Linked DNA regions of Starkeya sp. ORNL1. The protein of the gene in region 1 interacts with the protein of each later gene in a pairwise test. Links are inferred from orthologs where the notes say so. Each region holds a gene or a part of one and is shown on either strand. Other genes may lie near its edges. The genes, in order: cysK and cysE.

What was found.
Region 2: the proteins of cysK (region 1) and cysE interact in binary tests that used the Escherichia coli proteins (3 or more experiments, as listed by UniProt). The link is inferred for Starkeya sp. ORNL1 from one-to-one orthologs.

Annotation. Positions count from the first base shown.
Region 1 is NZ_CP048834.1:3,586,128-3,601,796, reverse strand. What follows is about bases 54-2,965. They hold cysK (cysteine synthase A), read left to right. Parts: upstream 54-973; coding sequence 974-1,957; downstream 1,958-2,965. Other genes in these bases: G3545_RS17090 (PAS domain-containing sensor histidine kinase), read left to right, coding at 2,193-2,965; G3545_RS17100 (Rrf2 family transcriptional regulator), read left to right, coding at 428-871; dut (dUTP diphosphatase), read left to right, coding at 54-418. Outside these bases: more of dut, read left to right, coding at 1-53; more of G3545_RS17090, read left to right, coding at 2,966-4,622; tRNA (adenosine(37)-N6)-threonylcarbamoyltransferase complex ATPase subunit type 1 TsaE, read left to right, coding at 4,636-6,339; G3545_RS17080 (nucleotidyltransferase family protein), read left to right, coding at 6,339-7,061; double-strand break repair protein AddB, read left to right, coding at 7,235-10,279; double-strand break repair helicase AddA, read left to right, coding at 10,276-13,671; trxA (thioredoxin), read left to right, coding at 13,748-14,068; G3545_RS17060 (autotransporter domain-containing protein), read left to right, coding at 14,480-15,669.
Region 2 is NZ_CP048834.1:318,026-333,669, forward strand. What follows is about bases 8,094-10,980. They hold cysE (serine O-acetyltransferase), read left to right. Parts: upstream 8,094-9,056; coding sequence 9,057-9,905; downstream 9,906-10,980. Other genes in these bases: G3545_RS01555 (alpha/beta hydrolase), read left to right, coding at 8,094-8,581; G3545_RS01565 (DUF3126 family protein), read left to right, coding at 10,023-10,235; G3545_RS01570 (gamma carbonic anhydrase family protein), read left to right, coding at 10,243-10,773; G3545_RS01575 (transglutaminase-like cysteine peptidase), read right to left, coding at 10,882-10,980. In the rest of the region: G3545_RS01510 (aspartate/glutamate racemase family protein), read right to left, coding at 1-560; G3545_RS01515 (alpha/beta fold hydrolase), read right to left, coding at 575-1,318; G3545_RS01520 (ethanolamine ammonia-lyase subunit EutB), read left to right, coding at 1,534-2,922; ethanolamine ammonia-lyase subunit EutC, read left to right, coding at 2,919-3,719; G3545_RS01530 (VOC family protein), read right to left, coding at 3,952-4,467; G3545_RS01535 (YoaK family protein), read right to left, coding at 4,571-5,206; G3545_RS01540 (FAD-dependent monooxygenase), read right to left, coding at 5,203-6,387; G3545_RS01545 (zinc-finger domain-containing protein), read right to left, coding at 6,399-6,647; G3545_RS01550 (hypothetical protein), read left to right, coding at 6,786-7,793; more of G3545_RS01555, read left to right, coding at 7,829-8,093; more of G3545_RS01575, read right to left, coding at 10,981-11,529; G3545_RS01580 (PilZ domain-containing protein), read right to left, coding at 11,831-12,442; G3545_RS01585 (rhomboid family intramembrane serine protease), read left to right, coding at 12,866-13,645; G3545_RS01590 (CBS domain-containing protein), read left to right, coding at 13,799-14,230; hisI (phosphoribosyl-AMP cyclohydrolase), read right to left, coding at 14,353-14,820; GTP cyclohydrolase I FolE, read right to left, coding at 14,835-15,464.

The DNA.
Region 1 (15,669 bases):
GGACTACGCTACCGCAGGCGCCGCCGGCCTCGACCTGATGGCGGCGCTGCCCGAGGCCGAGCCGCTGACGCTGCCCCCGCTCGGCCGCGCCGCGGTGCCGACCGGGCTCGCGATCGCGCTGCCGGACGGTTTCGAGGCGCAGGTGCGCCCGCGTTCCGGCCTCGCGCTGAAGAACGGCCTCACCGTGCTGAACGCGCCGGGCACGGTCGACGCCGACTATCGCGGTGAGATCAAGGTGATTCTCGTCAATCTCGGCTCCGAGCCGGTGACGCTGGCGCGCGGCCAGCGCATCGCCCAGCTGGTGGTGGCTCCGGTCACCCGCGTTTCGCTCATCGAATCCGGTGATTTGCAAAAAACAACACGGGGGAGCGGTGGATTCGGCTCGACGGGTCTCGACGGCGGCGTCGGATCGCGCTAGCCAAGACGCATGCCCCGTCTGTCCGACAAGAGCCTGCTCGCCATTGCGGCCGTCGTCGACGTCGCGCTTCACGCGCGCGGCACGCCCGTCGCTGCCAAGGCACTCGCCGCCCGGCACGAATTGCCGCCCCGCCATCTCGAGCCCGTGCTGCAGGCGCTGGTGCATGCCGGCGTGCTGAAGGGCGTGCGTGGTCCACGCGGCGGCTACGAGTTGGCCCGCGAACGGCGGCGCATCACCGTCGCCGATGTGGTGCGGGTGGTGGAACAGGATGCCGAGGACGCGATCGGCAATTTCCCGCCCATCGTCCGCGAGATCGTGCAGCCGGCGGTCGCCGAGGCGGAGCGCGGCTTCGAGGTGGCGCTGGACGGCGTTACCATCGAAGAGCTGTGCCGTACCGCCGCCCAGGACGGCGCCAGGCGCGGCTTGCCGGAAGGCATAGATTTCACCATCTAGATTTGTTGATAATCTCGTTTCTCGACGTCTCGACGTGGATATGGTAGGCACGCTGCCGACGAGAATAATCGTTCCGGTCCGCCGGACACGTTGGAGATATCCATGGCCGAGCCCGCATTGAAGCCTGCCGTCCCCGCCGCCAATGTGGGGCGCGGGCGCGTCTACAACTCCATCACCGAAACCATCGGCGACACCCCGCTGGTGCAGCTCAACCGCCTGCCGCAGCAGCGCGGGGTTCACGCCCGCATCCTCGCCAAGCTGGAGTTCTTCAACCCCATCGGCAGCGTGAAGGACCGCATCGGCGTCTCGATGATCGAGGCGATGGAAGAGGCCGGCGTGCTGAAGCCGACCACAGTGCTGGTCGAGCCCACCTCCGGCAATACCGGTATCGCGCTTGCCTTCGTGGCGGCATCGCGGGGCTACCGGCTGATCCTGGTCATGCCGGAATCGATGTCGGTGGAACGCCGCAAGATGCTGGCGCTGCTGGGTGCCGAGCTGGTGCTGACGCCGGCGGCGCAGGGCATGCGCGGCGCGGTGGCCAAGGCCGAGGAACTGGTGAAGGAATTGCCCGACGCCATCATCCCGCAGCAGTTCAGCAATCCGGCGAACCCCGCCGTCCACCGCCGCACCACGGCGGAGGAGATCTGGAACGACACCGACGGCGCGGTCGACGTGGTGGTCTCCGGTGTCGGCACCGGCGGTACCATCACGGGCGTCGGCCAGGTGCTCAAGGCCCGCAAGCCCGGCCTGCGCATGGTCGCTGTGGAGCCCGAGGACAGCCCGGTGCTGTCCGGCGGCCAGCCCGGTCCGCACAAGATCCAGGGCATCGGCGCCGGCTTCGTGCCGGAGGTGCTGGACCGCTCGGTGATCGACGAGGTGGTCACCGTCGGCAACCAGACCGCTTTCGAGACCGCCCGCGCGGTGGCACGGCTGGAAGGCATTCCGGTCGGGATCTCCTCGGGCGCGGCGCTCGCCGCCGCCTTCGAGGTCGGCGCGCGCCCGGAAATGGCCGGCAAGACCATCGTTGTCATCATTCCGTCCTTCGCCGAACGCTATCTGTCGACCGCGCTGTTCGAAGGGCTCTGATCGCCTCTTCCAGGATCGCCCCTTCTAGGCTTGGACCCCCTTCGGTAAAGTCAAGACTGATTCGCGCCGGCGGGAGCTTCCCGGCCCCGCTTGCGCATCGGTGACTGGGGCGAGGGGGAACCGGGGCGATATGGCGCGACCGGCCGGGATGAGGGGTGCGCGGGACGCCGCACGAGCGGGGCGGCCGGCGGGCCGCCTTCCGGCCGTGCTATGCCGTGCCTCGCGCCACGCCACAATGGCGCTGTCGCTGCTGGGCGCCGGTATCGCGCCGGCCCATGCGCAGAATTCCGTCCAGGACATGCTTTCCGGCGCGGCGATGTCGCTGGGCGCGCTCGATCGCGGCGCGCTGATCGCCTTTGCGCTGTTCGTCGGCGTCATCGCCTTCGCCACCACCACTGCCATCGTCCATGTCCGCTACCGCATGGGCGCGTCGCGGCGCGAGGCGGCGACGCTGAGCGAGATCGCCCGGCTTGAGGCGCAGATCGAGGAAGGCCGCGCGCTGCTGCTGGCCGAGCCGCAGATCATCGTGGTGTGGCGCGATCCCGGCGCCGACCCGGAGATCATTGGCAATACCGCCGCCTTCACCGGCGTGGTCGCGCCATCCCGCCTGCTCGCTTTCGGCGCCTGGCTGGCGCCATCCTCGGCGCGCGAGGCCGACGAGGCGGTGGACCGGCTGCGCCGGCGCGGCGTGGCGCTCTCGCTGTCGCTCGTCACCCACGATGGCCGGCATGTCGAGGCGGAAGGCCGCCCGGTCGGCAGCGCCGTGGTGCTGCGGCTGCGCGAGGTGACCGGCGTGCGCGGGGATCTTGCCCGGCTGATCGAGGCGCATCGCCGGCTGGAAGCGGATTCCGCGGCGCTGCGGACGCTGCTGGAGGCGTTGCCCGCTCCGGCCTGGGTGCGCGGCAGTGACGGCCGCCTCGCCTGGGGCAACGCCGCCTATGTCCATGCGGTGGAGGCCCGCGACGTCGCGGATGCCGGCACCCGGGCGCTCAGCCTGCTCGACGCGCCGACCCGGCAGGCAGCGGGCAAGGCGCAGGAGACGGGCCACGCCTTCTCGCAGCGCCTGCCCGTGGTGGTCGCCGGCAAGCGGCGCATGCTCGACGTGCTGGAGGTCGCCGTCGGCGGCAGCTCCGCCGGCATTGCGCTCGACGCCACCGAGACCGAAGCGGTACGCGCCGAGCTCGCCGCGGTGATCGGCGCGCACCGGCGCACGCTGGATCATCTCTCCACCGCGGTGGCGATCTTCGACCGCGACCGCCGGCTCGCCTTCCACAATGCCGCCTATGCCCGCCTGTTCGAGCTCGACCCGGCCTTCCTCGACGACCGGCCGACCGACGGCGCGGTGCTCGACCGGCTGCGTGCGGCGCGCCGGCTCCCCGAACAGGCGGATTTCCGGGCCTGGCGCGAGGAATTGCACGAGGCCTATCGCGCCATCGAGCCGCGCGAGCATTGGTGGCATCTGCCGGGCGGGCGCACGCTGCGTGTCGTCACCGCGCCGAACCCCGAAGGCGGCGTCACCTATCTCGCCGACGAAGTGACCGAACGGCTCGCGCTGGAGAGCCGGTACAACGCGCTCACCCGCATCCGCAGCGAGACGCTGGATGCGCTCGCCGAGGCGGTGGCGGTGTTCCACAGCGACGGCCGGCTCGATCTGTTCAATTCCGCCTTCCTCGATCTGTGGCGGCTGCAGCCGATGGCACTGAAGGAGCGCCCGCACATCGATGCCGTGGTGGCGCTGTGTCGGCCGCTCGGCGCCGACCCGCAGCTCTGGACCACGCTGCGCGCTGCGGTGACGACGATCGAGGACCGCCGCCCCAGCAATTTCCGCATGGAGCGCACCGACGGCACCATTCTCGACGGCTCGACCCAGCCATTGCCGGATGGTGGTACGCTGGTGACGTTCCGAAATGTCACCGACACCGTCCATGTCGAGCGCGTGCTGGTGGAGCGCAACGAGGCGCTGGTAGCGGCTGACCACCTCAAGAGCACCTTTGTCAGCCATGTCTCCTATGAGCTGCGCTCGCCGCTCACCACCATCATCGGCTTCGCCCAGCTGCTCGACGATTCCGGCATCGGCGGGTTGAACGAGAAGCAGCGCGCTTATGTGAGCCACATCACCGAATCCAGCGCCGCGCTGCTCGCCATCATCAACGACATCCTCGATCTCGCCACCATCGACGCCGGCGCGATGACGCTCGACCTCGCCGAGGTTGACGCCCGCGCCGTCATGGAAGGCGCCGCCGAGGGCGTACGCGATCGCCTGGCCGAGGGCGGGGTGAAGCTCGCCATCCAGGCGCCGCAGGGCCCGGGCGACTTCCGGGCGGACGCCAAACGGGTGCGGCAGATCCTCTATAATCTGCTCTCCAATGCGGTCGGCTTCGCGCCCACCGGCTCGACGGTGACGCTCGCCGCGGAGCGTCTGAACGGCACCATGCTGTTCCGCGTGCGCGACGAGGGGCCGGGCATCTCGCCCGAGCTCGGTACCCGGGTGTTCGACCGTTTCGAGAGCCACACCAACGGCTCGCGCCATCGCGGTGTCGGGCTGGGGCTTTCCATCGTGCGCTCGCTTATGGCACTGCACGGCGGCACCGTGGCCATCGAGCCGGCACCGGGCGGCGGCACGCTGGTGACGTGTCGCTTCCCGCTCGACGGCGGCGGGCAATAGGAAGGCGGGCGGGATGAACGAAGCCGCAACCGTGAACGTGACCAGCTGGGACGTCGTGTTGCCCGACGAGGGGGCGACGTCGCGCCTCGCCATGGACCTCGCCAGCATGCTGATGCCCGGCGACATGGTGGCGCTGTCCGGCGAGCTCGGCACCGGCAAGACCACCATCGCCCGCGCGCTGGTGCGCGAGATCGCCGCCGACGAGCGGCTCGACGTGCCGAGCCCGACCTTCACCATTCTCCAGCTCTATGAGCTGCCGCGCGCCCGGCTGGTGCATGCCGATCTTTACCGCGTCGCCGATCCGTCCGAGCTCGAGGAGATCGGCTGGGACGAGTTGCGCGACGGCGCCATCACGCTGGTGGAATGGCCGGATCGCGCCGGCGGCGCGGCGCTGGCGCCGGACCGGCTCGACATATCGCTCTCCATGCCGCCGGGCGCGGCGCCGACAGTGCGGCGCGTCCGCCTCATCGGCCATGGCCGACTGGCAACCGCCTTGATGCGGATGCGGGCGACGCGGGCGCTGATCGACCTCGCCGGCTTCGGCCCCGCCCGCCGCCGGCATCTGCAGGGCGACGCTTCTTCGCGCACCTATGAGCGCCTGGTCGGCACGAGGCGCACCGCCGTGCTGATGGATGCGCCGCGCCGACCGGACGGCCCCCCGGTGCGCGACGGCCTGCCCTACAGCGCCATCGCCCACCTCGCCGAGGATGTCCGTCCCTTCGTTGCCATGGCGAGGGGCCTGAAGGCGCGCGGCTTCTCGGCGCCGGTCGTGAACGCCGCCGACCTCGAGGCCGGTTTGCTGGTGATCGAGGATTTCGGCACCGGAGCGGTGGTGGAGGGCACCCCGCCGGCCCCGGTGGCGGAGCGCTACGAGGCGGCGACCGACGTGCTGGCGGCGCTGCACAGGCTCGATTTGCCGGCTACGCTCCCGGTGGCGCCGAATATCGAGCATACGCTGCCACCCTATGACATCGGCGCCTTCCTCATCGAGGCCGAACTGCTGGTCGACTGGTATCTGCCGCACCAGGGCCTGCCGCCGACCTCGCCCGAGCAGCGCGAGCTGTTCCGTTCGCTCTGGACGGAAGCGCTCAGCGGCCCGATGGCGATGAAGCCGGTCTGGACGCTGCGCGACTTCCATTCGCCGAACCTGATGTGGCTGCCCGAGCGCGAAGGGCTGGCCCGTGTCGGCCTGCTCGATTTCCAGGACGCGCTGATGGGCCCGCCGGCCTATGACCTGGTCTCGCTGGCGCAGGATGCCCGGATCGATGTGCCGGAGGAACTGGAGCTTTCGCTGGTCGGGCGCTACGCCAAGGCGCGCCGCGAGGCCGACCCGCATTTCGATGTCCGCGGTTTTGCGGGAAGCTACGCCATACTCGGCGCCCAGCGCGCCACCAAGATCCTCGGTATCTTCGCCCGGCTCGATAAGCGCGACCGCAAGCCGCATTATCTGCGCCACATGCCGCGCATCTGGAGCTATCTCGACCGTTGCCTTGCCTTCCCCGATCTGGCCGGATTGAAGGCGTGGTATGAGACGCATGTACCACCGCCGAGCCTGCCGACCCCCAGCCTGACCTCGCCGGACATGTCGCCGAATCTGCCACCGCCGACCCTGTCACCGCCGGATCCGCCGGAGCCGGAGCCTGGTTCCCCGCCCGCCGAACCGGCGGGTGAGGCCGCTTCGGCACCATCGTCAACCCCAGAGACCTCGGCAAGCTGATGAGCCCGATCCGATCCGCCATGGTGCTGGCTGCCGGTATCGGCACCCGCATGCGCCCGCTCACCGACACCCGGCCGAAGCCGATGGTCGAGGTTGGCGGCCGTGCGCTGATCGACCATGTGCTCAATCGGCTGGCGGAGGCCGATATCGACACCGCGGTGGTGAATCTGCACCACCATGCCGACCTCATGGAGCGCCATCTGCGCCAGCGTAGGGGGCCCCCTGATATCGTGTTCTCCGACGAACGCGACGCGCTGCTGGAGACCGGGGGCGGCATTCGCCGCGCACTGCCGCTGCTCGGCCCCGCGCCTTTCATCTCGATCAATGCCGACACTATCTGGATCGAAGGCATCCGCCCCAATCTCCCGACCTTGATCGACGGCTTCGATCCGGAGCGGATGGACGGGCTGCTGCTGCTCGCCCCCACCTCGGCCTCGATCGGCTATGACGGGCGCGGCGATTTCGTCATGGATGGCCAGGGCGCGCTGACCTTCCGCGGCGAGCGCAGCGTCGCCCCCTTCGTCTATGCCGGAGCCGCAGTGCTGCGGCCCGAGCTATTCGACGATTCCCCGGAAGGTCCGTTCTCGCTCACCTACCTGTTCCGGCGGGCGGCGGAGGAAGGCCGCCTGTTCGGGCTGCGGCTGGAGGGCGTGTGGATGCATGTCGGCACCCCGGAAGCCATTGCCGAGGCGGAAGAGGCGATCCTGCATTCGGTGGATTGAGCTTGTCCTCAAAAATCGTCATCCCGGAACGGCCGCAGGGCGTATCCTGGATCGCGTGAGGAGAGGGGCGCACCGTCGGCGCGCGATCCCGGCTCTCCGGCTGCGCCTGCGGCCGGGATGACGACAATCCCGTATGTAAAACGGCTATAAGCGGGGCCGAACCGGGAGGACACATGAGTCGCACGCCGCGCCTCTTCACCGTGCCGGCCTCCGCGCCGTTCCTGGCGACGCTGGCCGGGGCGCTGCTGGACGGTGATCTAGTGCCCGGCTTCGCGCCGAGGGGTGATCCGCTCGCGCTCGCCTCCGCCACCGTGTTCCTGCCCACCCGCCGCGCCGGCCGGCTCCTCGGTGAGGCGCTGCTGGCGCAGACCAGTGGTGCGACGCTGCTGCCGCGCATCGTACCGCTCGGCGATGTCGACGAGGACGCGCTGGCCTTCGCCGAGGAATTCACCGAGCCCCCCTCCTCGGTTCCCGCCACGACGCGCCGCCTCGCCCTCGCCAACCTTGTCGGGCGCTGGCGCGACCTGCTGCGCGACGATGACGGGCGGGCCGCGGTTGCAGCCGGCCCGGGCGCCGGCCTCGCGCTCGCCGATGCGCTGGGCCAGCTGATTGACGAGATGGCGGCGCAGGAAGTGCCATGGGAGCGGCTCGACGACCTCGTTCCGGGCGAGCACGACCGCTATTGGGACATGGCGCTCGATTTCCTGAAGATCGCGCGCGAGGCCTGGCCGGCATTGCTCGCCGCGATGAATGCCATTGACGGCAGCGTGCGGCGCGACCGGCTGATCGCCGCCGAGGCCGCCCGCCTTGCCGCGCTCGGGGAAGATGCCGGCCCGGTGATCGCGGCCGGCTCGACCGGCTCGATGCCGGCGACCGCCCGCCTGCTGGCCAGCGTCGCCCGGCTGCCGCTTGGCGCGCTGGTATTGCCCGGCCTCGACACCGATCTGGACGAGGCGGCGTGGCGCGGCCTGATCGACAAGGAGCAGCCGGCGCCGAGCCACCCGCAATATGGTCTCGCCCGGCTGCTGGCGCTGGTCGGCGTCGAACGCGAGGATGTGAAGGTGCTCGGCGCGCCCGCCCTTTTTGGCCGCGAGCGCCTGCTGTCCGAGGCGCTGCGCCCCGCGCTCGCCACCGACGCCTGGGCCAGCCTTGGCAATGCCTGGCCGGCGACGGTCGGGACAGCGTTGGCGGATGTCGCGGTCATCGAGGCGGACGATGCCCGCGAGGAGGCGCTCACCATCGCCATCGCCTTGCGCGAGACGCTGGAGACTGCGGACAGGACCGCGGCTCTGGTGACGCCGGACCGCGATCTCGCTCGCCGTGTCGCGGCGGAACTGCTGCGCTTCGGGATCGCGATCGACGATTCCGCCGGCGAGCCGCTGTCCGAGAGCGTTGCCGGCCGGCTCGCCCGGCTGGTCGCCGACGCTGCGGCGGACGAACTGGCACCGGTGCCACTGGTGGGGCTGCTGCGTCATCCGCACGCCCGCTTCGGGCTGGAGGCAAGCGCGCTGGCGAGTGTCACCGACGCGCTGGAATTGATGGTGCTGCGCGGCCCGCGCCCCGCCGCGGACGCGGATGGGCTGATCGCCGCCGTGGCCGGGTTCGATCCGCGCAATTTCCACCGCACCGATCCGCGTCGCGGCATTGGCGACAGCGAGCGCAGCATCGCCGCCGATCTCGCGGGCCGCATCGGTGCGGCGCTGACGCCGCTGCTCGCTCTCGGGCGCTGCTCGCACCCTTTCGCCGATCTCGTCGCCGTGCACCGTGCGGCGTGCGACGCGGTGCGCGAGGGTTTCGCCGCGGCTCCCGGCGATGCGGCAACGCTTATCCTGGCGGAGGCCTTCGATGCGCTCGGCGAGGGCGGACCTTACGCCTCGGACATGACGTTAGCCGACTATGCGTCGGCTTTGCCGGATCTGTTCTCGGCCTGGTCGGTGCGCCCGCCGCTCGACGCCAACGCCCGGCTGCGCATCCTCGGCCCGCTGGAAGCCCGTCTCGTCGCGGTCGACCGCATGGTGCTGGCGGGGCTGGTCGAGGATGGCTGGCCGGCGGCGGTGCGCTCCGATCCCTGGCTCAGTCGGCCGATGCGTGCGGCACTCGGGCTGGAGGCGCCGGAGCGGCGCATCGGCCTGTCTGCCCATGACTTCGCGCAGTTCTGCGGCGCGCCGGAACTCATCCTCGCCCGCGCCGCCAAGGTCGGCGGTGCGCCGACCGTGCCCTCGCGCTTCCTCCAGCGGCTGGCGGCGGTGAGCGGTGAAGTGCGCTGGCATGACACGCTCGCGCGTGGCGAGCGTTTCCGCCGGCTCGCCCGGTTGATCGATGCCGACCCGCCCGCCGCGCGCATCTCCCGGCCGGCGCCGACGCCGGCTGTCGAGCTGCGCCCGACCATGCTCAGCGTGACCGAGATCGAGACCTGGCTGCGTGATCCCTATTCCATCTATGCGCGCCACATATTGAAGCTGCGCCCGCTCGACGGGCTCGACGCTGCCCCGGGTGCCGCAGAGCGTGGCAGTGCGGTGCATGAAGCGCTGGGCGATTTCGCGCAGGCCTATCCCGAGGCGCTTCCGGCGAACGCCGAGACCGCGCTGCGCGATTTCGGCCGGCATGCTTTCGCGCCGCTGGAGGCATTTCCCGCCGAGCACGCGCTGTGGTGGGCGCGCTTCGAGCGGCTGATCCCGGCCTTCCTCGCCTGGGAGCGGATGCGGCGCGCCGAGCTTTCCCGCATCGTCGCCGAAACGGGCGGGCGCATCAGCCTTGCCGGCACCCGCGGGCCGTTCCGGCTCGCCGGCTATGCCGATCGCATCGAAGTGCGCCGCGACGGCGCGCTGGCGATCCTCGACTACAAGACCGGCGTCGTGCCGACGGCAAAGCAGACCGCCGCGCTCTATTCGCCGCAATTGCCGCTGGAAGCCGGCATCGCCGCGCGCGGCGGCTTCGATGGGGTGCCGCCGGCGCCGACGGCGGACCTCGTCTATGTCCGGCTGCGCTCCGGCAACCCGCCGCTCGAAGAGAAGAGCGTGGTCGGCACCGATGCCAGCGCAGCGACGCTCGCCGATGCCACTCTGGAGCGGCTGGAGACGCTGGTGCGCGCCTTCGAGAACCCGGCGCAGGGCTATGTCGCGCTGCGCCGGCCGATGTTCCGCGGCAATACCGGCGATTACGGCCATCTGGCGCGGGTCGGCGAATGGTCGATCAGTGGCGAGGGTGAGGGCGAATGAGCGTGATTCCGCCTTCCGCCCAGGCGCGCGCGGCCACCAACCTGCAGACGCAGGCTTCCGATCCCGGCATCTCCGCCTGGGTCTCCGCCAATGCCGGCTCGGGCAAGACCCATGTGCTGGCGCGCCGGGTGATCCGCCTCTTGCTCAGCGAGGTGCCGCCCGGGCGCATCCTGTGCCTGACCTACACCAAGGCGGCAGCAGCCAATATGGCCAACCGCGTGCTCGGCGAACTGCGCAAATGGGTGAGCCTCGACGATGCCGCGCTCGACCGCGCCATCGAGATCACCGACGGGCGCCCGGCCAACGCGCGGCGCCGGGCATTGGCGCGCCGGCTGTTCGCGCTGGCGCTGGAGACGCCGGGCGGGCTGAAGATCCAGACCATCCACGCCTTTTGCGGCGCGCTGCTGCATCGCTTTCCGTTCGAGGCGGGGGTGCCGGCCGGCTTCGGCGAGATCGAGGAGGCGGCGCGCCTTGAACTGCTCGCCCGCATCCGCGCCGAAGTGGTGCTTGCCGCCTCGAGCGCGCCGGATAGCGATCTCGGTCGCGCGCTGGCCCTGCTGATCGACGAGACCGCGGACGGCGGCATCGATGCGCTGATCGCCGCCCTGGTCGCCGAGCCGGAGGCGCTGGCGGCGACATCCGGTGAGATCGACCGGCTGGTCGGCCGTACGCCGGGCGACGACGAAGCCGGGCTCGCCCGCACTCTCGTCGAGCAGGCGGAAATTCCCCGGGGCGCCTGGCGGGGCCTCGCCGAGGAGCTGATCGCCAATGGCGGCAATTGCGCGCGGCGCGGCCACGCACTGCTGGAGGCCGCCATCGCGCCCGACGAGGAATTGCCGGAGCTCTATGCCGCAGTGTTCCTGAAGGACGATGGCCAGCCCTACGGCGACACCCAGTTCGGCTCCGCCAAGGTGCGTGAGCGCTTTCCTGCGCTGCTCAATGAGCGCGACCGCATAGCGCCGCTGATGATGCGGCTGAAGGCGGTGCGTGCCGCAGAGCGCACGCGCTCCGCGCTCACCCTCGGGCGCGAGGCGATGCGCCGCTACGAGGCGGCCAAGCGCGCCCGCGGCGTGCTCGACTTCGCCGATCTCGTCACCGCGGCGCGCCGGCTGCTCTCCTCCGGCGCCTCCGCCTGGGTGCACTACAAGCTCGACCAGGGCATCGACCATGTGCTGGTCGACGAGGCGCAGGACACCAGCCCGGAGCAATGGGAGGTGATCCGCCCGCTGGTCGCCGAATTCTTTGCCGGCACGGGTGCCCAGGAGAAGACGCGCACGCTGTTCGTGGTCGGCGACGAGAAACAGTCGATCTTCTCATTCCAGGGCGCCGATCCGCGCCGCTTCGAGGATATGCGCCGCACCTTCGAGCGGCTGGCGCCGGAAGGCGGGTTCCGCCGGCTGGAGATGCAGCATTCCTTCCGTTCGGCGCCGGGCATACTCGGCGCCGTCGACACGGTGTTCGGCCGCGCCGAGGCCTATGTCGGCCTCTCCGCCGATACCGTCGGCACCCATCACGAGGCGATCCACGCGCTGCTGCCGGCGCTCGTCGAGGTGTGGGAGCCGGAGGCGCCGGGCGAGAAGATCGAGCTCGATGCCTGGCAGAAGCCGCTCGATGCGCCGAGCGAGGACGATCCGGCGAGCCGGCTCGCCCGCAACATTGCCGGCCATATCGGCGCCCGCATCCGCGACGGTTTCCGCGTCCATGCCCGCGAGGGCGCGCGCCCGGCGCGGCCCGGCGATTTCCTGGTGCTGGTGCGCCGGCGCGGCGCGCTGTTCGAGGCGATCATCCGCGCCTTGAAGCGCGAGGGCGTCGAGGTCGCCGGCGCCGACCGCCTGGTGGTCGCCGAGCACATCGCGGTGCAGGACCTGATGGCACTCGGCGACGCGCTCATCTCGCCCGATGACGAACTTGCGCTGGCCTGCGCGCTGAAGAGCCCGCTGTTCGGCTTTGACGATGGCGACCTCATCGAGCTCGCCGCCAATCGCGCCCCCCGTCGGCTTGATGCCGAACTGCGGGCGCGGGCGGACGAGCAGCCCAAATGGCGCGGCGCCGCCGACATGCTGGCGCGCCTGAAGCCGGAGGCGCTGGCGCTGCGGCCGTTCGATTTCTATGCGCGGGTCCTGGGCCGCGAACGCGGCCGTGCCCGCATGCTGGCGCGCCTCGGTGCCGAGGCGTCGGATGCGCTCGATGAAATGCTGGCGCTGGCCCGCGCCTATGAGCGGGCAGCGACGCCGTCGCTCGCCGGCTTCCTCGCCTTCCTGCGGCGCGGCGGCGTTGACACCAAGCGCGACATGGAGGCCGGTCGCGATGAGGTCAGGGTGATGACGGTGCACGGTGCCAAGGGGCTGGAGGCGCCCTATGTCATCCTCGCCGACACCACCAGCGGGCCGCTGCTGCGCAACGATGCCGGCCTGCTGCGCGCCGAGACGCCGGCCGGCCGGCGGGCGATGCTGCTGGCGCCCTCGAAGAAGACCGACACCCCGGCCATGGACGTGCTGCGCCAGCGTGCCGAGGCGCTGGCCATGGAGGAGTATCGCCGGCTGCTCTATGTGGCGCTGACCCGCGCCGAAAGCGCGCTGGTGGTCTGTGGCGCCGATGGCCGCCGGCAGCGACGGCCGGATTGCTGGTACGACCTGGTGCGCGGCGCACTCGATGCCGAGGCGGTGGAAGTGCCGGCGGTGGGGTTTGCCGGCACGGTGCGGCGCTGGCGCGGACCGCAGGAGGAAGTCGCGGCGGCACCGATCTCGCCGCCGGCACCGCGCACGGTCCCGGACGAGGAACGCGCGCTGCTCGCTGCACTGGTGAAGCCGGTGGCGGCGCCCGTGCATCCGCGGGCGCTCGCACCTTCTCAGGCGGTCTCCAGCGGTGGACCGAGTGCCGCCGCGCTCACGGCCATGCGTCGCGGCGAATTGATGCATCGCCTGCTCGTCGGGCTCGCCTTGCGCGATACGGCCGAACGAGCGGCGGCCGGCCGGCGGCTGCTCGGCGCGCAGGCGGCGGACTGGGACGAGGGCACCCGCGAAGCGCTGCTCAACGAAGCGCTGGCGACGCTGGAGCTTCCCGGCATCGCCCCGCTATTCGCCCCGGACAGCCGCGCCGAAGTGCCGATCGTCGGCGAGATCGCACCCGGAATCACCGTCTCGGGGCGAATCGATCGCATGGCGGTGCAGGCCAGCCATGTGCGGCTTGCAGACTTCAAGACTGACGCCCGGGCGCCGGCGCGCCCGCTCGAGGGCCACGTGACACAGCTCGCGCTCTATGCCGCGCTGCTGGAAAAGCTGTTTCCCGGCAAGGTGATCGAGGCCAGCCTGGTCTATACGGCGGGACCGCTGGTGCATCTTGTGGGGCGAGAGGAGATGGCGGCTGCGCTGGCCCGCCACACGTCAGTGTGACGCCAGCTTGACGGCGCGCCTTGGCGATACCACCTTGGCTGCAACTTCCGTTGTCTAAGACAGAAAGGTCACGCCAATGGGCGTCGAAAAAGTGTCGGACCAGTCGTTTGACTCCGACGTCATCAATGCCTCCGAGCCCGTGCTCGTCGATTTCTGGGCCGAATGGTGCGGTCCCTGCCGCATGGTCGCGCCCGTGCTCGACGAAGTCTCCGGCGAACTCGAAGGCAAGCTGAAGATCGTGAAGCTGAACGTCGACGAGAACCCGGCCACCGCTTCCAAGTACGGCATCATGTCGATCCCGACCTTGCTGCTGTTCAAGGACGGCAAGCTCGCTTCGCGCCAGGTTGGCGCTGCGCCGAAGGCCAAGCTCGTGCAGTGGATCAACAGCGCCATCTGACGCTGCCCGCGATCTAACCGACTGAATGAAACGCCCCGGAACGCACGTTCCGGGGCGTTTGTCTTTGTGCCGGTTACCTGGTGCCATTCGACTGTGGCGGATCTGCATCAGTCGGCAGAAGATTCGCATGCGTACGATCTCGGAAACCCGCGTGCTGCTTTGCAGCATTGATAGCCCTATCAAATCGATCCCTTGAGAACCGTTCAAAAGATTGAAGATCGTTGCGATTTGCAGCCAACTTGCAATCGTCAAGGTACCATATTGACTGCTGCGCTGCACAACCATTCGGGGTGGTGACTCCGTTACGGTAGCCATGATTGAATATGGCACTGATACTTGGGGTTGTGGGGCCGGCTTATGTTGGAACGTTTTCATGGGGTTGGGGCCGTGCGCTCCAGCCGGCGGACGGGTTTGGCCGTCTCTCGTCAGCTGCTTTCCAGCACCACGGCATTGGTCCATCCAAGTGCTATAGCCGCACTGGCCTTCGTCGCCGGCCTCTCGCTCTGGCTGCCGTCGCCGGGCCACGCCGATGAGTTCACGGTCTCCAACCAGGTGGAGTTCGACGCCGCCGTCGCAGCCGCCATCACCAACGGCGTTGCGAACATCATCAATCTCGAAGGTGCCGCCGTGGTTGCCCCCGGCAGCGGCCTGACGTCCCCGGTCGGCGGCCAGCCACTCGACCTGAACGTCGGTGCCGGCGGTACGCTTGGTGTCGACGGCGTCAGCGCCTATGTCAGCGCCCTCTCGGGCTCCGGCACCATTGATCTCGGAACCGGCAAGCTCACCGCGACCGTCGGGGCCGGCGACACCAGCTCCTTCTCCGGCACCATCAATTCCCTCAATTACAGCTACACCAACCCGTATGGCAGCTTCGTCAAGCTCGGCGCGGGCACCCTCATCATCGACGATTCCGACATGAACCGGGGCGAAGGCGCGGTGAACCAGGGCGCCTTCGCCGTCACCAGCGGCACCGCCAACTGGGACACCATGATGGTGGGCAGCGGCGCGGGCGCCGATGGCCACCTCAATGTCTCCGGCGGCACGCTGAACATCGGCGTCGCGCTGCGGGTGGGCGATTTCGGCGGTACCGGCACCGTCACCCAGACCGGCGGCACGGTGGATCTCAAGGCTGACTGCCCCACCATCGCCAATTGTGTCGCACTGAACATCGGCAATCAGGGCGGCACCGGCACCTACGACATCAGTGGTGGCCAGCTGATCCTGGAAGGTGGCAGCCATTCCATCGGCCGCAATTCAGGAGCCAATGCCGCGGGCACGGGTTTCCTGAACATTAGCGGCGACGCCTTGGTGGAGCTGCGGCCGAATGCCGACATCATCAATGATCGCGGCTTCATGGTCATCGGCGATCGCGACAAGAGCAATGATGGTGTCGCGAACAGCAACGGCACCATCGACCAGACCGGTGGCACCTTCCGCGTCATGGCCGGCTCGGAGCTTTACCTCGCCGGTTGGGGCCACGGTACCTACAACCTTGACGGCGGCACGCTGGAGATCGGCGGCGACAGCCTCAAGGGCGTCTACAACAGTGTAGGCGGCACTTACGATTTCAATCTCGGCGGCGGCACCATCAAGGTGATTGG
Region 2 (15,644 bases), 3.3 Mb from region 1 along the record:
TCTATGAGGCGGGCAATCACGCCGCGATAGGCGTCGCGGGATTCGTCGCGCACCACGCCGGCCACCAGCTCCTTGTAGATGATCTCGTGCACCGTACGCCGGTCCTCGGCATCCGGCACCAGCACGTCGAGGCCGAACTTGTCGGTGAGCCGGCCCTTGTAGAAATCCTGCTCCATGGTGAAGGCGGTGCCGAGCAGGCCGATTTTGGTGAAGTCGGCGGCCTTGATGCGCTCGGCGGTGGGGTCGGCGATGTGCAGCAGCGGAATGGCGACCGCGCCCTCAATATCGCTCGCCATGCGGTGCATGGTGTTGGTGCAGAGCACGATGAAATCGGCGCCGCCGCGCTCCAGCCGGCGGGCGGCGTCGATCATCTCCAGCGTCAGCGCGTCCCATTGGCCGTCATGCTGCAGGCGCTCGATCTCGCCGAAATCGACCGACCACATCAGGCTGCGCGCCGAATGCACGCCGCCGAGCCGCTCGCGCGTCTCCTGGTTGATGATGCGGTAATAATGCGCCGAGCTTTCCCAGCTCAAGCCGCCGATCAGCCCGATGACCTTCAAGAGCGCTCTCCGCGTTACGCGATCGCCATCAATATCTCCGCCACCTTGTCGGGTGCGCTGAAGAAAGGCGAGTGCCCGGCCTTCAATTGATGCACCGTGGCGCCCGGCACCGCGGCCTGCATTTCGCGCTGCACGGCAAGCGGCAGGCCGCGATCCTCCAGGCACTCGATATAGTGCCGGGGCAGCTTGCCATAGCGCCCATTGGTGATCGGCGAGATGGCGGTGAAGGGGGCGTGCGGTGTGACGCGCACGAGGTTCGCCAGCGCCACCTTGATGTCGTGCGCGGTGCAGTCGGAGAATAGCGAGCGAGCGATCAACTCGTGCTTGGAAAGGTCGAGGCCGAGGCCTTCCTTGCCGAGGCGCAGCATGCCCTGGCTCTCGACGATGGCCGGGTCCTTCAGATAGGTCGGGGTCATGACGAAATCGCGCGCGGTCTTGCCGGCCGGCGCCATGAAGCCGGTGAGATACACCAGCGCCGAGATCTTTGCCGGCAATTCCTCGCCGAGCCAGGTGCAGGTGGCGCCGCCGACGCTGTGGCCGACCAGGATTGCCTTGCCCTTCACCTGTTCCAGCGCGGCGCGCACCGGGGCGGCATAGGTCGGCAGGTCATGGACCGAATGGGTCGGCGTCGGGTCGAAGCCATGGCTGGCGAGGTCGGGCGTGATGACGGCATGGCCATTGGCGGCCAGGATGTTCGCCACCTTCACGAAGCAGCCGCCCCAGTGCCAGGAACCATGGATGAGGATGAAGGTGGCCATTGCTCGCTCCGCGCCGCTCAAGATCGGCCGGCTTGGTAGCGGGCAGCGGCAGCGGCGGCAAGCCGGGCTGCGGCATGGCTACGGCAAAGCCGGAGCATTGCTCTGACAAAGCTGGAGCTTCGCTAAAGGTAGGCTTGGCACATGCCGTGCCTGTCCTAGAATGCCAACATCGCGGCATGCCGGAACTTCGGGCAGGCGGCTGCAGGGAGCGTGTCATGTCCTACCGCCATATGATCGGATCGCACGCTTATGTCTTCGCCGACCTGAAGGAGTTGATGGCGAAGGCGACGCCGCTGCGCTCCGGCGACATGCTGGCGGGGATCGCCGCGACCTCGGCCGAGGAGAACGTCGCTGCCCGCATGTGCCTCGCCGAGGTGCCGCTGAAGACTTTCCTCACCGAGGTGCTGGTGCCCTATGAGACCGACGAGGTGACGCGGCTCATCATCGACACCCATGATGCGACGGCTTTCCGGCCGGTGTCGCACATGAATGTCGGCGACTTTCGCGACTTCCTGCTATCCGATGCCGCAACGCCGAAGGCACTCTCCGCATTGGCGCCCGCCGTCACCCCGGAGATCGCGGCGGCGGTCTCCAAGATCATGCGCAACCAGGACCTGATCGCGGTCGCCAAGAAGTGCCGGGTGGTCACGCGGTTCCGCGACACCATCGGCTTGCCGGGCACCATGGGGGTGCGGCTGCAGCCCAACCACCCGACCGACGATCCCGCCGGCATCACCGCCTCGATCCTCGACGGGCTGCTCTATGGCTGCGGCGATGCGGTGATCGGCATCAACCCGGCCTCCGACAGCATCCCGGTGCTGACCGACCTGCTGAAACTGGTCGACGACATCATCGCCCGCTTCGCTATTCCCACGCAGGGCTGCCTGCTCACCCATGTCACCACCTCGGTGGAGGTGATCAATCGCGGCGTGCCGGTGGACCTGGTGTTCCAGTCGGTGGCGGGGACGCAGGCGGCCAACGCCTCGTTCGGCATCGACCTCGCCGTCCTGAAGGAAGGGCACGAGGCAGCGCTCTCGCTCAAGCGCGGAACGGTCGGCGACAATGTGATGTATTTCGAGACCGGGCAGGGCTCGGCGCTCTCGGCGAACGCCCATCACGGCGTCGACCAGCAGACCATCGAGGCGCGCGCCTACGCCGTGTGCCGGCCGTTCAAGCCCTTGCTGGTGAATACCGTGGTCGGCTTCATCGGGCCGGAATATCTCTATGACGGCAAGCAGATCATCCGTGCCGGGCTGGAGGATCATTTCTGCGGCAAGCTGATGGGCGTGCCGCTTGGCTGCGACGTCTGCTACACCAACCACGCCGAGGCCGACCAGGACGACATGGACACGCTGATGACGCTGCTCGGCGCGGCCGGCGTCACCTACATCATGGGCATTCCCGGCTCGGACGACGTGATGCTGAACTACCAGTCCACCTCGTTCCACGATCAGCTTTACATGCGCGACGTGCTCGGCCTGAAGCGGGCGCCGGAATTCGCGGCGTGGCTATTGGAGATGGGCATCACCGGGCCGGACGGGCGGTTGCGCCCGCAGACCGGCGGCCACCCGCTGCTCGCCGCGGCGAAGGGGCTTGCGGCATGAGCGACGACACGCCCGCCGTCACTTACGTCCTCAAGGATTCCTGGCGGAAGCTTGCGGCCATCACGCCGGCGCGCATCGCGCTCGGGCGGGTGGGTTCCGGCCTGCCGACCAGCGAGGTGCTGCGTTTCGCGTTGGCCCACGCGCAGGCCCGCGACGCGGTGCATACGCCGTTCGATGCCGGCAGTGTCGAGGCGGGCGTCGCCGCGCTCGGCTTCGAGACGCTGCACGTCGCCTCCGCCGCGCCGGCGCGCGATTCCTATCTGCGCCGGCCCGATCTCGGGCGGAAGCTGTCGGAGGAGAGCCGGGCCGTGCTTCAGGCGCGGGACGGCGGGCCGTTCGACCTCGCGCTCGTGGTGGCGGACGGGCTATCCTCCACCGCCGTGCATGTGCAGGCGGTGCCGTTCCTTGCCGCCTTCAAGCGTTGGATCACGGAAGCCGGCTGGAGCCTGGCGCCGGTGGTGGTCGCCAGCCAGGCGCGGGTGGCGCTGGGTGACGAGGTCGGCGAACTCATCAAGGCGCGCGCCGTCGTGGTGCTGATTGGCGAGCGGCCGGGGTTGTCCTCGCCGGACAGTCTCGGGCTCTATCTCACCTTCGCACCAAAGGTCGGGCGCACCGATGCCGAGCGCAACTGCATCTCGAATGTGCGCGGCGAGGGGCTTCCCCACGAGCACGCTGCTTTCAAGCTGGCCTGGCTGCTGCGGCAGGCGCTGGCGCGGCAGCTGACCGGGGTGAACCTCAAGGATGAGAGCGACCTGCTGCTGGTGGAGGGCAGGGCGCCCGTGCCGCGTCTTACGTGACGCTATCCGAGCGACGTCATCCTGAGAGCCTGACCGAAAACTCCAAATCGCCCTCATCCCCGGACTTGATCCGGGGATCCAGCGCGTCCGCATGCACCCGGTCGAAGTCTGGATCCCCGGATCAGGTCCGGGGATGAGGGTGGAAAGGTGGCTCCTTCAATGGATGAGTCGAATTTTGAGTCAGGCTCTGAGGTGCGACCACAGCGAGCCTCGGAAGACGACGTGGTGAATTTTAGCAGCACGGCGCGGCGCTGTTGCCGCGCGGCGCCGTCCGCGCCGCTGCGAGGCGCGCCGGCAGATCGTCGGGATCGATATCCTCGAGCCTCGTCTGGATGCGCCAGACATGGCCCGACGGATCACGGAACTGCGCGACCCGATCGCCCCAATAGACGTCCTCCGGCCGTGCGCCACGGGCCTGGGGCGAGGCGCCCATGGCGATGGCGCGTGACAGCACGGCGTCGACGTCCGCGACATGGACGGTGAAGAAGGACGTCGCTGCACCGGCCGAGGCCGGGGAGCGCGGCCAGTCCGCGCGCGGCGCCTCGCGCCAGCATGGGTTCTCGCGGGTCACGACGAGGGCTGCCTCGCCGAGCTTCATCTCGATCGCATCTACCTCGGAAGCCGATCCATGCCGCCGGATTTCCTGCGCGCCGAGCACGATCCGGTAGAATTCCGCCGCCACCGCTACGTCACGCACAATCAAGGTCACGCCGAGTTCACCAGCGCGCAGTCCGCCTCTGATCGCCATGGCACTCTCTCCGAAACGACATCCGCTCCGCAATGCGGGACGCGGATGAAAGAACGATTCCGGATAGGGTGCAAGAAGAATGTTCACTAAATGTTCTCATCCCTCACGCGCCCCGAAGCAGTGCAAGAAGGGCGAGCGCGGCGAGGACGACCATGGCGATGGTGAGCGCCACGGCAAGCTCCACCTGCATCAGCACCAGGCTGCCGAGCACGACGCCGGCGACGAAGCTCAGCCATGAGACGGCATAGACCAGCCATTCGGCCGAGCGCGTGCCGTCGCGCAAGGTACGGGCCAGCGACTGCCCGAGGCTGAACAGAGCGCCGGTGACGAAGCTCTTGCCGATATCAGCCTTCAGCACGACCTGGTGCACGCTGTTCTGCATGCCCATGGCAGTGGCGACCGGCAGCAGCGCGAACGTGCTTCCCGAGGCCAGCACCAGAACGAGCGCGAAAGCGAATAGTGCCACCTCGGCGCCGAGCACCCGGGTCATGGCGAAGCGCGGGGAGACGTCAGTCAGCAGTGCGCCGATCCCGGCGCCGACCACGAACAGCGCGATCACGGCTCCGGCGAGCACGATCGTCGCGTGGTCCCATTCGGCCACGGCGATGCCGAAGCGGGTGGTGTTGCCGCTCATGAAGGAGAGGTAGAGCTTGCCGATATGAGTATAGCCGATGGCATCGACGAAGCCGGCCGTCAGTGTCGTCACCGTGGCCAGGACGAAGGCAGGGCGTTCCTTCACGGGCCCCACCGATAGATCCAGCCATAGCGCTCCAGCAGCGCGGCGCCGGAGCGGGCGCGCAGCACGGCGTCGCGGGCGAGGCGGGCGGGGCCGCCGAGATGATAGATGCGGTCGGCGGCGCGGGCGGCGGTCTGCACCCGGGTGACGCGGCCGATGCGGCGCTGCTCGAACACCCGCAAAGCGGCCGCCATGTCATCGCCGGCCTCGGCCAGCGTCACGCCGAGCACGCAGGCATCTTCCAGCGCCTGCGCCGCGCCCTGGGCGAGGAAGGGCAGCATGGCGTGGGCGGCATCGCCGAGCAGCGTTATCGGGCCGGTGCCCCAGTTCTTCGTCAGCGGCTCGAGATCGAACAGCGCCCAGCGCAGCCAGCGCTCCGGCGCGCCGATCAGGGCGCGAACGTCGCCATGCCATTTGCCGAAGACGGCAGCGAGTTCCTCCGGCCCGGCGCCGATGCCCCAGCCGTGCGAGGGTCTCCGGTCATTGGTGATGGCGACGAGATTGACCGCGCCGCCGCCGCGCACCGGATAGCTCACCATGTGCGCGTCCGGACCGAGGAACAGGCGTACCACCGGCTCGTTGAAGCGGCCTGGCAAGTGCCCGGTGGCGACGGTCGCCCGCCATGCGGCGCGATGGCGGAACACCGGGCTGCCGCGCCCGCCCAGCCGGTCGCGCACCGTGGAGCGGATGCCGTCGGCACCGATCAGCGCATGCGCCCGGTGCTCCTCGGTGTCGCCGCCGCGATTGGCGAGCACGGTGACGATGCCGGCATGGACGGCGAATTCCTCTACCGTGCGCCCGAGCCTGAGGTCGATCGTCGGCTCGTCGCGCACCGCGGCCAGCAGCGCGGCCTGCAGGTCGGCGCGGTGGATGACGAGGAAGGGGGCGCCGAAGCGGGTCTGCGCCTCGCGGCCCATGCGGGCCTCGGCCAATTGGCTGCCGCTGCGCCCGTCAATGACCTGGAAGGCTTCCGGGCGCACGGCGGTCGTGCGCAGGCGATCCAGCACGCCGAGAAAGGCGAGGCAGCGCGTGGCATTGGCGGCGAGCTGGACGCCGGCGCCGGCTTCTTCCAGTTCGATGGCGCGCTCCAGCACGGTGACGATATAGCCGGCGCGTGCCGCGGCGAGCGCGGTGGCTAGCCCGCCTATCCCGGCACCTGCGACGACGATGGCACGTGTGGGCAAGTCCTCACCGCTCAGGCGGCGGCAGGCGTCTCATAGAGGCACCCCGGCGGGTTGGTATCGGTGCCGTGGAGGCTGGCATCGAAACGGTACAGCGTCGAGCAATAGGGACAGATGATCTCGTCGTCCGAGCCCATGTCGAGGAAGACATGCGGGTGGTCGTAAGGCGGCCTGGCGCCGACGCACATGAATTCCCTGGCGCCGATGCGGATCGCCGGCACGCCCGCGGAATTGTGGAAATGGGGAACGACGTGGCCCGCCATGGTCTTATTGTCCCGTGCCTTGCTACTTGTTGCGCGGAACATAGCCGTTCCGCGTGCCGGATCAAAGCGCAAGCAAGCTCTTCCGTTCGCCACAATGCCGCATCATATCTCGCGGGCTTCGCAGGATTTGCGCTCCAGATGTCCCGCCTTATCGCTGCCCTCGGTTTCCTCCTGGCTTTTGCCGGCGCGGCCCATTGGGTCGTGCCCATGGGCCGGCACGCGCTGGCCTATGCCATGGCGCGGGACGATGCGGCGCGGATCGCCGATCTGGAACTGGATCAGGTGCTGACCGAACCGCGCGTCGCCAGCGAGATCGAATCGGCGCTGGCCGCCAATGATGCCGAGCTGGCGCAGAGCTTCGTGGCGCTGGCGGACGCGCGACACATCCCGGTTGCCGCCACTCTGCGGGCGCGGGTGGCAGTGGAATCCAGCACGACGGCGCAGGCGGTGAATGGCGCCGGGCGCTTCAGCCGCGGCTTCGTCAGCGGGCAGGCCGAGGATCTCGCCGGGCTGGCGGGCGCCACCGCCGCCGACCTCACCGTATGGGGTGACCTGCGCGATGCCGGGCGCGAGGCGATCCATTGGGCCAAGGGCGAGGACGTTGACCAACTGGTCCTCGGCCTCTCTGCGGCCGGCATCGTCGCCACCGGTGCCACCTACGCGACCTTCGGCGCCTCGCTTCCGGTGCGGGCCGGCCTCAGCGCGCTGAAAGGCGCGCGGCGCGCCGGCGTGCTCGGCGTGCGGCTGGCGGAGGATCTCGCCGGGCTGGTGCGGCGCGGCGCCAAGGGGCCGGCGCTGCGGCTCATCGGCGATATCGGCACGGTGCAGGGCAAGGCCGGAACCCGGGCGACGCTGCTCGGCCTGCGCCAGGTCGACGATGCCGCCGGCGCCGCGCGGCTGCGCCGGCTTGCCGAGGTAAAGGGCGGACAGACGCTGGCCACCGTCAAGATGCTGGGGCGCGGCGCACTGTTCGTGACCAAGACCTTCGCCAAGCTCGCCTGGTGGATCCTGGCGGCGGTGTTCAACCTGTTCGGCCTGATCGCCGCGTTCAATTCCGCCGTCGTTGAGATGGTGCGGCCGTTGTGGCGGCGTAGGCGGCTCGGTGGTGAATTGCTGGGGCTAGGCGGAGCACTCATCCCTGTCTAGCGTGCCACCGTCCTTTCAACGGCCGCACGAGACCCATGCCCACCTTCCAGCACGACGGCATCGAGTTCGCATTCCTCGACGAGGGGGAGGGCGAACCGATCCTCCTCATTCATGGCTTCGGCTCCACCAAGGAGATCAACTGGGTCGGCCCAGGCTGGGTCTCGACGCTGACGCGGGCCGGCCGGCGGGTGGTCGCGATCGACAATCGCGGTCATGGTGCCTCGGGCAAGCTCTATGACCGTGCACTCTACGAACCCCGGCTGATGGCCGGCGATGCGCTGGGGCTGCTCGACCATCTCGGGCTGCGGCGCGCCGATGTCATGGGCTATTCGATGGGCGGGCGGATCGGCGCCTATGCGGCGCTCGCCGCGCCGGAGCGGGTTCGCTCGCTCATCCTCGGCGGCATCGGCATCAATCTGGTCGAGGGTGTCGGGCTGCCTGTCACCATCGCCGAGGCGCTGCTGGCGCCCTCTCTCGACGATGTCACCGATCCCACGGGACGGATGTTCCGGGCCTTCGCCGAGCAGACCAGGAGCGACCGGCAGGCGCTCGCCGCCTGCATCTATGGCACGCGCCAGCAGCTGGACGCCGAGGACGTGGCGCGCATCGCGGTGCCGACGCTCATTGCTGTCGGCACCAAGGACGAGATCGCCGGCGACGGCCTCAAGCTCGCGGCACTGATACCGTGGGCGCAAGCGGTCGATATCCCCGGCCGCGACCACATGCTCGCGGTCGGCGACAAGGTGTTCAAGCAGGCGGTGCTGGAGTTTCTGGAAGAGCGGCCGTGAGCGGTATGGCGTTCTTGAGAAAATGAATCAAGAGTGGCCGAAAACATTGGTATGACAGTGTATTGTCGGTGGGTACTCATAAAATGAATCCGCTATAGCGGCGTCATCCCCGACGGCCGAAGTCCGATCCGGGATCGTAGGGAGGTGTTGTGCACCACCTTCTTGCGATCCCGGCTCTCCGCTTCGCTGCGGCCGGGATGACGGCTGCTCAAAGTGAGAGGCCGCATATCGACTTGGCGTGCTATCCCCAAGCGACTGGTACCGGGTGCCGCGCGCCCTGATGTGACGGTTTGGCGGCTCATGTGACGATTCAGCGGGCTGGTTTTGGCCTCGCTACACGCCTCGTTCAGCACTGCGTGAGGTGCACGGCCGCCTTGGGCTGGACGGAATAGGCGCTCCTCCCCAGCTATGTTACATATGCCGCCAAAATCCGGCCCCAAATCCAATCAGGGCCGAACGCTCGGGACATCGCATAATGGCGCAGAACAGCTTCCATCTGGTCGATACGGCCGCACGTTCCGTCGAGAAGCTCGACCCGGTCTGGTCGCGCATCCGCGCGGAGGCCGAGGAGATCGCGGCCAATGAGCCGGCGCTTGTCAGCTTCATCTTCTCCACCGTGCTCTATCACCATTCGCTGGAGCGCGCCGTGGCGCATCGCATCTCGCAGCGGCTCGACCATATGGACGTGCCGGGCGAACTGATCCGCCAGGCATTCGACGATGCCTTCTCCGCTGATCCGACGATCGGCGCCGCCATCCGGGCCGATATCATGGCGGTGTGTGACCGCGACCCCGCCACTGCGCGAGCGATCGAGCCGGTGCTCTATTACAAGGGCTTCCACGCCATCCAGACCCATCGCCTGGCGCATTGGCTGTGGCAGAACGGGCGCCGCGACTTCGCCGCCTATCTGCAGAGCCGCTCCTCGGCGGTGAACCAGGTCGACATCAATCCGGCGGCGCCGTTCGGGCGTGGCATCTTCTTCGACCACGCCACCGGCATCGTGGTCGGCGAGACCGCGGTGATCGAAGATGACGTTTCGATCCTGCAGGGCGTCACGCTGGGCGGCACCGGCAAGGAAACCGGCGACCGTCATCCGAAGATCCGCCGCGGCGTGCTGATCGGCGCCGGCGCCAAGGTGCTCGGCAATATCGAAGTCGGCCGCTGCGCGCGCATCGCCGCCGGCTCGGTGGTGCTGAAGCCGGTGCCGCCGAACTCCACCGTTGCCGGCGTCCCGGCCAAGGTGGTCGGGGAGGCGGGCTGTGCCGAGCCCGCCCGCTCGATGAACCAGATGTTCGACCTGCCTTTCATCGGCGAGGCGATCTAAACCACAGCCGTTCTTGAGGAGAGGCTGACGCGGGCGGTTGCGCCCGCGCGGCTGCCGTGGCAAGCGTGCGGGCATCGTTCACACGATCGGTTCGCACACGCTGGCAGGAGCATGGCCTTGGAAAAGAAAGACCTCGAGCGCGTCCAGACCTATATGCGCCGGCTGTTCGGCAATGCGCAGATCAAGGTCGTCGCCCGTCCGAAGAAGAAGGATTCCGCCGAGGTCTATATCGGCGACGAGTTCGTCGGCGTCCTGTTCGAGGACAAGGAGGATGGCGACCTCTCCTATAATTTCCAGATGGCCATTCTCGATACCGACCTCGAGGATTGAGGCGGGCATGCCGGTCTATCAGCTCGACGGCAATACGCCGGAATTCCCGGAGGCCGGGCGCTACTGGATCGCGCCCGATGCAACGGTGATCGGCAAGGTGCGGCTCGGCGACGAGGCGAGCGTCTGGTTCGGCACCGTCATACGCGGCGACAATGAGCTGATCGATGTCGGCGCGCGGGTGAACATCCAGGAACTGTGCGTGCTGCACACCGATCCCGGATACCCCATGACCATCGCTGCCGACTGCACCATCGGGCACAAGGCGATGCTGCATGGCTGCACCATCGGCCCGAACAGCCTGATCGGCATGGGCGCCACCGTGCTGAACGGGGCGAAGATCGGCGCCAACAGCCTGGTCGGCGCCGGGGCGCTGATCACCGAGGGCAAGGAATTCCCCGACAATTCGCTGATCGTCGGCGTGCCGGCCAAGGTGGTCCGCCCGCTCGACGACGACATGGTGGCGCGCATCCGCGGTACCGCCGCGCATTATGTGCGCAACTGGCGGCGTTTCGCCGCCGGGCTCGTGCCGGTCGGCTGAACCTTACGGCAACCATCTCGATAAAAAGAGCCGGCCCCCTGGGGAAGGGAGCCGGCTTCACGCGTCCGGTCTCGGGGACGGGGTTGGGATGCGACCGGACGTAAGAGGTCAGTTGCGCCCGACGGTCGCCGGGGCGCCGACATCGCCGAGCGAGACCCAGGCATCGGGATCGCCCTGCTTCTGGCGCTTCACATAGCGATAGCCGGTGTCGTACCAGGGCAGGATCTCGGCTTCCTGATTGTCGAGCACGAGGTCGCCATGGTCGGTGGCGACCATCAGCACCGAGTGGCCGTCGCCCTTCTTGTCGCGCACCACGGCGATCAGCAGGGTTTCCGCCGGCCAACCGAGCGAGATCAGCGTGCGGCGCTTCAGCAGCACATAGTCCTCGCAGTCGCCATAGCCGTCATCCGGATAGGTCCAGCGCTCGACCTCGCCATAATGTTCGAGATCGGTCAGCGGCTGGATGCGGGCATTGATGTCGTCATTGACCTTGCGCAGCTGCGCATAGTCGGCGGCGTCGAGCTGGATGCGCCCGCCGCGGCCATTGCCGTGGCCGCAATCCGCCGGGTTCTGTGCACAGAACTGCACATAGCCGATCGGCGCCGATGTCGTCCGGCCCACCGTGATGTTGCCGGTGCCTTCGGTCAGCATCGCCAACCGGTTATTCGCCTGCGCCTGAGCGGTGCCGGCCAGGCCAAAGCCCAGAACCGTTGCCAGCATCGCCGCGACCAGGGCTCGTTCGAGCCTCTTTATCATCGCGTACCCATCCCCTGTCGATGGGTGGATACTGACACAAAGCTTTTTATCCCGATCTAAGCTGACAACATCATTCAGAGATACATTCGACATGAATTGTTAACGGCTGTTTTGCTTGCCGTTAACCACTCGCGGAGAGGAAGGATTCATGTGTGACGGATGTGCTCTGCTTCAACATCCTTCGAGGCTCGAGCCATGCCCGAGCACCTCAGGATGAGGTCGCTTTAAAAACGACCTCATCCTGAGGTGCGAGCGCCAGCGAGACTCCAAGGATGTTCAAGCAGTGGGACGGGCAGGGCGCTCAGTAGCGCGGCAGGTCGCCGTCGCTGTCGTCGGTGCCACCACGTGCGAACTCGATGGCGAAGCCCTGGTCGATGTGGCGGACCACCGTGCCATGCGTCTTGCCGAGCATCACGCTGGTGCCGATCGCCGGGCGCAGGTCGGTAGCGACGGCGGCGCCAGACAGCGAGACGTCGATGACACGGCAATTGATCTCGCTGCCATCTGGGAAGCTGACGGTGGTGAGCGTATCGCGCGGCGTGGCGCGCTCGTGGCGGCGATCCTCGGGCAGGCCGAGCAACTGGCGGTTGGCGAGCCAGGTGAGCTGGTCGGCAAGCTTGTCGCGCCGGCGCAGCGTCGCCCAGATCGACATGGCAAAGCCGCGGTCGAACTGGCGCACCACGACGCCCTCGATGCGCCCGACATGATCGAGATAGGCGACCACGCGCTCGCCGACGCGGGCCATGACCGGCGCGGTGATGGCAACGCCGCCCGGCGACATGTTGAGCGTCTGGCACGGGAACTCCCGGCGGTCCTCCAGCATGAAACGGCCGAGCAGGGCGACCCGCACGCGCTGGTGGCGACGGCGCTCATCCGACAGCGGCAGCAGGAGCGCTCGCGGGCTCTCAATCATGAGGCGGCAAAAATCCCTCTACGAATGCTGCGAAGCTGGCATAGGCAGTTTAACGTCTTCTAACGTCGACCACCAAATCTCGCCGCAATTCGCCGCTCTTCGGCCACAACACGACGAATCGCAAACAGTTTCACTCCCATGATACCGTTAGCGGACAATTAAGGTTAATGACTGGTTGACGATTCGCTGCCTTGGCGTGCCGGCGGCGATGGCCTAGCTTGCGGTCATCCACTGATTGCACTGTCGGCGCCTTCCTTCGAGGGCGCCCCGGATAAGGGGAGGCGGCACGCGACAGGAGCCGGCGGCAACGCCGGACGCGTTCCGTACAAACCGGGGGAGAGCTCAGCTCTCCCCCTTTCTTTTTACCGGCATGGGACGGGAGCAGCGACGCGATGCCGCTTGCCGCGCGCTCCCGGCGCGCCTATGTCAACGGCCGTGCTCGATCCGGTTCACCCAGCAGCGCTGAAGCGCCAGCCGTTATTCAACGTTCCTGCGGTGATCACCGCATTGGCGGCGTTGATGCTCGTGATCCATGGCGTGCGGGCGCTGATGAGCCAGGACGCCGACATCGAGACGCTGGCGCTCTTCGCCTTCATCCCGGCGCGCTACGATCCGTCCATCATCACCGACGGCGTGCTGCCCGGCGGCACCGGCGCGGATATCTGGACCTTCGTCACCTATGCGCTGCTGCATGGCGACATCACCCATATCGGCGTGAATCTGTTGTGGATGCTGGCTTTCGGCAGCCCGGTGGCGCGCCGTTTCGGCACGCTGCGCTTCCTCGCCTTCTTCGCCATCACCGCGGCGGCAGGGGCGGCGGCGCATCTCGTCACCCATCCGAACGAACTGGTCCCGATGATCGGCGCCTCGGCGGCAATCTCCGGCTGCATGGCGGCGGCGATTCGGTTCGTGTTCGCTACGCACGGCTTCGAGGGACTGCGCCCGGACGGCTTCGAGGCGGTGGTGCGCCGCCCCGCGGCGCCGCTCTCGGTGGTGCTGCGCGATCGCCGGGTGATCGGATTCGTCGCGGTGTGGTTCGTCATCAACCTCGCCTTCGGTCTCGGCGCCCCGGTGGGCGCGGAGACCGGGACCATTGCCTGGCAGGCGCACATTGGCGGATTCCTTGCCGGGCTGCTGCTGTTCCCGCTGTTCGATCCGGTGGCGCGGCGCACTGAGCCGTTTCCGCGCGGCGAGGGCTACTGAAGCCAGCCCCTCGAAACCGGCCTACTGAATCCGGCTCTTGCACAAGATGACGCAAGGGCGGATCATTCCTCCACATGCGCCGCAAAGGCGTGGACCCAGAAGCGAACGTGGCCTCGATCGTTAGGGCCGCGTCGTTCGGGAAAGGAGGAAGACATGACGGTTCGGGCCATTCTCGACAGCAAGGGCCATGACGTTCTGACCATCCGCCCGGATTCCAGCCTGCGCGATGCCGTGCAGTTGCTTGCCGAGCACCGCATCGGTGCCGTGGTGGTGACGGACGGCGTCGGGCAGGTGGCCGGCATTCTTTCCGAGCGCGATGTGGTGCGCGTGATCGGCAAGGACGGGCCGGGCCGGCTCGACGATGCGATCTCCACCGTGATGACGGCCAAGGTGATCACCTGCAACGGCACCGAGACGGTGCACGAGGTGATGGAACTGATGACCGGTGGACGGTTCCGTCATATCCCGGTGGTGGAGCGCGGTCGCCTCGTCGGCATCATCTCGATCGGCGACGTGGTGAAGTACCGCGTCGCGGAGATGGAGCGCGAGAGCCAGACCATGCGCGAATACATCATGTCGACGTGAGATTCGGAAAAGTTGTCATCCCGGAACGGCCGTCAGGCCGTATCCGGGATCGCTGGAAGGTGACGCGCGGGACTTCACGCGATCCCGGCTCTCCGGCTTCGCCTGTGGCCGGGATGGCGCCTTCAGAAGTGCGGCTTCCCGTAAACCGTCTTCGGGTCGAAGACCTTGCCGGCATCGTTGGCGGTGAGCTTCAGCTCCGGTGACGGGGCTGAGCCGAGCGGCACCGAGCGGAAGAAGCAGGAGCGGTGACCGGTGTGGCAGGCGGCGCCCGGGCCCTCCATGCGCACGCGCAGCACCAGGGCATCCTGGTCGCAATCTACGCGAAGCTCGACCACGCGCTGGATGTGGCCGCTCTCCTCGCCCTTCTTCCACAGCCGCCCGCGCGAGCGGCTGAAATAATGCGCCTCGCCGGTCTCGATGGTGAGCGCCAGCGCCTGCGCATCCATATGCGCGACCATCAGCACGTCGCCCGCATCCGCATCGACCGTCACCGCGGTCACCAGACCGGCCGCGTCGAATCGCGGCGCCAGGCGGTCGCCTTCCTCGATCTCGGCCTTGTCCCTGAGGGTGGCGTAAAGCGGGTCGCTCACGGCAGCATCGCGGATCATCGGCCGGCGCGGAGCATGCTCATGAAGCGCACCTGCTCCTGAGGGTCGTCGCGGAACACTCCGGTGAACTGTGTCGTCACCGTCGAGGTGCCGGGCTTCTGCACGCCGCGCATCGCCATGCACATGTGCTCGGCCTCGATCATCACGGCGACGCCACGCGGCTTCAGCGTGTCGTCGATGGCGGTAATGATCTGCGAGGTGAGGTGCTCTTGCGTCTGCAGGCGGCGGGCATAGAGCTCCACCACCCGGGCCATCTTGGACAGGCCGACGACGCGTTCCACCGGGAAATAGCCGATGTGCACCTTGCCGCTGAACGGCACCATGTGGTGCTCGCAGTGCGAATAGAAGGTGATGTCGCGCACCAGCACCATGTCGTCGAAATTGCCGATCTCGCCGAAGGTACGGTCGAGAATCGCCGCTTCCGGGATGTGGTAGCCGGAATAGAGCTCCTCATAGGCGCGAACCACGCGCTTGGGCGTATCGACCAGGCCCTCGCGGTTCGGATCATCGCCGGCCCAGGCAATGAGGGTACGCACGGCGGCTTCGGCGTCTTCGCGCGACGGGCGCTTCTTGGCTTCCGCCTCGCTCTGGGCACGATGCATCAGGGATCTCAGCACGGCATCCATGACGAACTCCGTTCGACGGCGCGTTTCTTACCGGAGCGCCGGGGTGTCACCGGTTTTTGTCGCCATGTCCACGACGTGGCGGCGTCTGGCCGCTCGATCATGTACCGTGACTTTGTCCGCAGCCTTTGTCGCCTTTCGGCTTCTTTCGTCCGCGAACAGTCCCTCCTATATAGGGGAGTG